DNA from 2 places in the Rhizobium fabae genome. Region 1 is predicted to be linked to the other one. Evidence: riboswitches for the same ligand, from Rfam matches in the RefSeq annotation. Region 1 holds a riboswitch; the other holds the start of a gene.
What was found. Region 1 has a riboswitch for FMN ahead of ribB (3,4-dihydroxy-2-butanone-4-phosphate synthase). Riboswitches for the same ligand answer to the same signal wherever they lie in the genome.
Positions count from the first base shown of each region.

Region 1 (2,197 bases):
ATAGGATTTTGCCAGACGCCCGGGTAAACGGAATTGTGCCCGTCGAAAAGGTGCCAGGCGCGCCCGCGTCTGCATCACCATCTCGAAGACATGATGAAACAGATCGGACCGCTGGCGATATTGAATCGTTGGAGGGAGCCGACCAATCGCGGCATCGCGGTTGGCAAGTCTCGTCCCGATTTGGCCCTGTCACTCAAAGAGGTCTAAGCGGCTTTCATTGCCAATGCCAGTTGTCGATGCGCAATGAGATCTTCGATCGTGATGAGATGCAGGCCGTGGCGTTTTGCGAATATCTCCAGATCCGGAAGGCGGGCCATGCTGCCATCATCGTTTGCGACCTCGCAGATGACGCCCGAGGCAGAAAGACCGGCGAGCTTAGCAAGATCGACAGCCGCTTCTGTATGTCCGGGGCGAGAGAGCACACCGTCTGGATGCGCCCGAAGAGGAAAGACGTGACCAGGACGCGCGAACTCTTCAGGACGTGACCCTTCGCCGACCAGCGCTCGAACCGTCGCGGCGCGATCGGCGGCGGAGATGCCGGTGGTCGTCTCGGGAATGTAATCAACCGAGACGGTGAAGGCAGTCTTCAACATTTCTGTATTATTGGGCACCATCAGCGGGATCTGCAGTTCGTCCAGCCGTTCGCCTTCCATCGCCACACAGATGAGACCGCGGGCGTAATTCATCATGAAAGCGATTGCCTGTGGGGTAATTGCTTCGGAAGCGATGACGAGGTCGCCCTCATTCTCCCTGTCGCGATCGTCTACGACGACGACGATTTCGCCGCGCGCAATTGCGGCGACCGCATCTTCGATTTTGGAAATTGCCATCTTCTCTGCCTTTCAAGGGTTAGCCGCAGCGTGCGGCATACATGGCCTATCAAAAGCCACCAATTTCCCTTGGGCGAACAAGCATATGAAACACCGCGAGCCGAGCGGTGCCCTCTGCGTTGCTCTCTTCCATCCGGACTATGACCGTCGGCTCCGGCATCTCACCGGATCTGCTGACCCTTCGCTTTCACGAAGGCGCTCGCGGGCTCCGAGTTGCCTCGATACCGCCGGTGGGGAATTGCACCCCGCCCTGAGAACATTACCTAGATAGATGATGAAGGCCTTGTTCTGCAAGAGGTTGTGTATAGATTTCGCCGCGGGAATTGCCTCGCAGGGGTGAAAGCACCGTTTCCTATTGCCGAACGGAGCTAGGACATGATCAGGCCGCCATCGACATTGATGGTCTGACCGGTAATGTAGGCTGCATCGTCGCTGGCAAGGAAGGTGACGAGACCGGCGACGTCTTCGCCGGAACCGGCGCGCTTCATCGGGATGCCTTCGACCCATTCCTTCATCAGTTCGCCGGGTCCGTAATTGCCGAGCAGCTTGCCCCATGCGTGGTCGTTATAGGCCCACATGTCGGTCTCGATGATGCCCGGGCAGAAGGCGTTGACGGTGATGCCGTCGGTCGCGACTTCCTTGGCAAGGCTCTGGGTGATGCCGACGACGCCCATCTTCGAGGCGGCATAATGCGGCGTATAGATGAAGCCGTCGCGCGCCTGGCCGGAGGCAGTGTTGATGATACGGCCGCCGCGGCCGTGCTTGCGTATGCGGGCGATCGCCTCCTGGGCGCAGAGGAACACGCCTTTGGTGTTGACGGCCATGACCTTGTCCCACTCGCCCTCGGTCAGATCCTCGATGCGGGCGATAGTGATGACGCCGGCATTCTGAATGGAAACGTCGACAGCGCCGAATGCCTGCTCGGCTGCGTCATATAGGGCCTTGACGCTAGCCTTGTCAGTGACGTCGCCAACGAAGGAAATTGCCTTGCCGCCATCGGCCTTGATCTGTTCGGCCACGCTATGCACGCTGTCTTCATTGGCCGAAACGACGAGATTGGCGCCTTCGCGCGCAAAGCGTTTGGCGATCCCAGCCCCGATACCGCGGCTTGCGCCGGTAATGATGACGGTCTTGCTTTCAAATCGTTGCATTCTCTTTTCCCTTCAACGGTGCCGGCATGAGCGCGCCGATCTGTAGGTCGGCGGTACATGCCTCCTCACTCAGGCTTCAAACGGCCGCAGAAATAATCCCAGCGAATTCCGACGCCTTCAGCGAAGCGCCGCCGACCAGCGCTCCGTCCACATTGCGAAGCCCGAATATCGCTTGGGCATTGGATGCCTTGACCGAGCCGCCATAGAGGATCTTGA
Region 1 is NZ_ML133663.1:20,037-22,233, forward strand. Features, by position in the region: partial or broken gene EFB14_RS29630 (FCD domain-containing protein) at 1-93, opposite strand, end outside; gene ribB (3,4-dihydroxy-2-butanone-4-phosphate synthase) at 204-830, opposite strand; FMN riboswitch at 948-1,092, opposite strand; gene EFB14_RS29640 (glucose 1-dehydrogenase) at 1,199-1,981, opposite strand; gene tpiA (triose-phosphate isomerase) at 2,058-2,197, opposite strand, start outside.

Region 2 (2,197 bases), on a different contig from region 1:
CGGAGCGACATTTCAGAGGGCTTGCGTCAGGCTGCGTCCCTTTCCCGGCGCATCTCGTTCCTCATGATGAAGAGCGACGAGCCAAGAATGAGTGCTGCCCCCAGCCAAAGGTAGCCGGCCGGCGCATAGCCGAAGAACAGCCAGCCGGCGAGCACGTTCAGCGGCAGCTTCAGATCGTCGAACGGCTGCACATAGGCGGCATCGGCGCTGGCATAGGCAAGGGTCAGCAGATATTGCGCCACGACCGTCAGGAGGCCCGCCAGCAGGAAGAGCGCGAGCGCCGCACCCGTCGGCACCGCAAAGCCCGCGGCAAGCGCCAGACCGCCGTTGATTGGGGTCAGCAGCACCAGCAGCCAGACGGTAATCGTCTCCGGCTTCTCGATACCGGTCAGGCTCTTCGTGATGAGCGACGAGGCGCCCCAGAGCAGCGCTGAGAGAACAGGCAGCAATGCGGCCCAGGTGAAGCTGTCCGACCATGGCTGGAGGATGATCATCGCGCCGGCGAAGCCGACGGCCGTTGCCGCCCATCGCGCCGAACCGACACGTTCGCCGAGAAACAGTCGCGCGCCAAGGATGATGAAGAAGGGCGAGGTCATGACGAGTGCGATCGCCTGCCAGATCGGCACCGAGGCAAGGCCCGAAACCCAGGCCTCGACACCGAGCGCGGCAAAGACAACGCGCACGACATGCCGCCACGGATATTTGGTGCGCATTGCCGAAAGGCCGGCCTTGCGCAGGAAAGGCAAGGAAAAGAGGAAGGCGAAGGCATATTGCCAGAAAGCCGTAGAGGCCGAGGGAAAGGCGAGCTCCATGGTCAGCCACTGGGTGACGACGTTGAGGAGCGAGAAGGCCACGCCTCCAAGCACCATGAAAGCGGCGCCGGCAAAGGCGCGGGATTGCGAGACTGCAAGGGAATTCTGATTCATGTCTTCGATCCTGAACAGGGACTAACACAAATCAGGACGCATGAGCCAACGGCACGCAAACGCCGACAGTTCCCTGCCCGCACGCGGCCATGCTCATTCTCTTTCATCCGGACTATACCGTCGGCTCCGGAATTGCACCGGATCTGCTGACCCTTCCCTCGCCGAGGCTCCGGAAGGCGCTCGCGGGCTCGAGCCGCAGCCCTTACCGCCGGTGGGGACTTTCACCCCGCCCTGAGAACGGTTTCGTTCGTAGAACAAAGCGTTGCAGGGAGCAAACGAAAAGGGGTCCGGCGATGCCGAACCCCTCAAAAATCCTGCGCAACCGCTCTCGTGTACGGCTGGCGGACTATCTAATCAGCCGTTGACGGCATCCTTCAGGCCCTTGCCGGGCGTGAACTTCGGCACGTTACGTGCGGGAATGTCGACTTCAGCGCCGGTCGACGGGTTGCGGCCCTTCGTTGCGGCACGATGAGAAACAGTGAAGCTACCGAAACCCGCGAGGCGGATGTCGCCCTTGTTCTTGAGTTCAGCCTGTACAACGTCGAAAACCGCATCGACAGCGGAAGCCGCGTCAGACTTCGTCAGTCCAGCCTTTTCGGCTACTGCGGACACGAGTTCATTCTTGTTCATGTTTCCACCCCTTTCTAAATGGTATGAAACGACTCAATGTAAGCTAGGCGCCGAATAGGTTTCATCAGGCCCGCCGAAAACCCAAAAGCCCTGCAAATCAAGGAAAAGCAAGCGTCTCCATGACGTTTTCACAAAAAAGGCTGGCGTTTCCGCCAGCCTTTTCGCGTCTTTTGCGCCAATTGGGCATAAATGTGGCAAGCGCCACTCAATGCGCTATGGTTGCGCCTGTATCATCAAGGCCTTCGACCGATGCAATGACCGGTGTTTCCACCGTGCCGTCCCACTCGATCGGCTCCGGCCGGCGGATCAACGCATGCTTGATCACCTCGCCCATGCGGGATACCGGGATGATCTCCATGTTGTTCTTCACGTTGTCCGGAATCTCCGCCAAGTCCTTGGCGTTTTCCTCCGGAATCAGCACCTTCTTGATGCCGCCGCGAAGCGCTGCAAGCAGCTTTTCCTTGAGACCGCCGATCGGCAGCACGCGGCCGCGAAGGGTGATTTCACCGGTCATGGCCACATGCCTGCTCACCGGGATGCCGGTCATGATCGAGACGATGGCGGTCGCCATGGCGACGCCGGCCGAGGGACCATCCTTCGGCGTCGCGCCTTCCGGCAAGTGCACGTGGATGTCGCTCTTG
Region 2 is NZ_ML133658.1:64,277-66,473, reverse strand. Features, by position in the region: gene EFB14_RS25825 (DMT family transporter) at 27-935, opposite strand; FMN riboswitch at 1,018-1,169, opposite strand; gene hupB (DNA-binding protein HupB) at 1,281-1,556, opposite strand; gene lon (endopeptidase La) at 1,762-2,197, opposite strand, start outside.
Region 2: linked by a shared signal. The riboswitch ahead of EFB14_RS25825 (DMT family transporter) and the one ahead of ribB (3,4-dihydroxy-2-butanone-4-phosphate synthase) in region 1 are both predicted to bind FMN.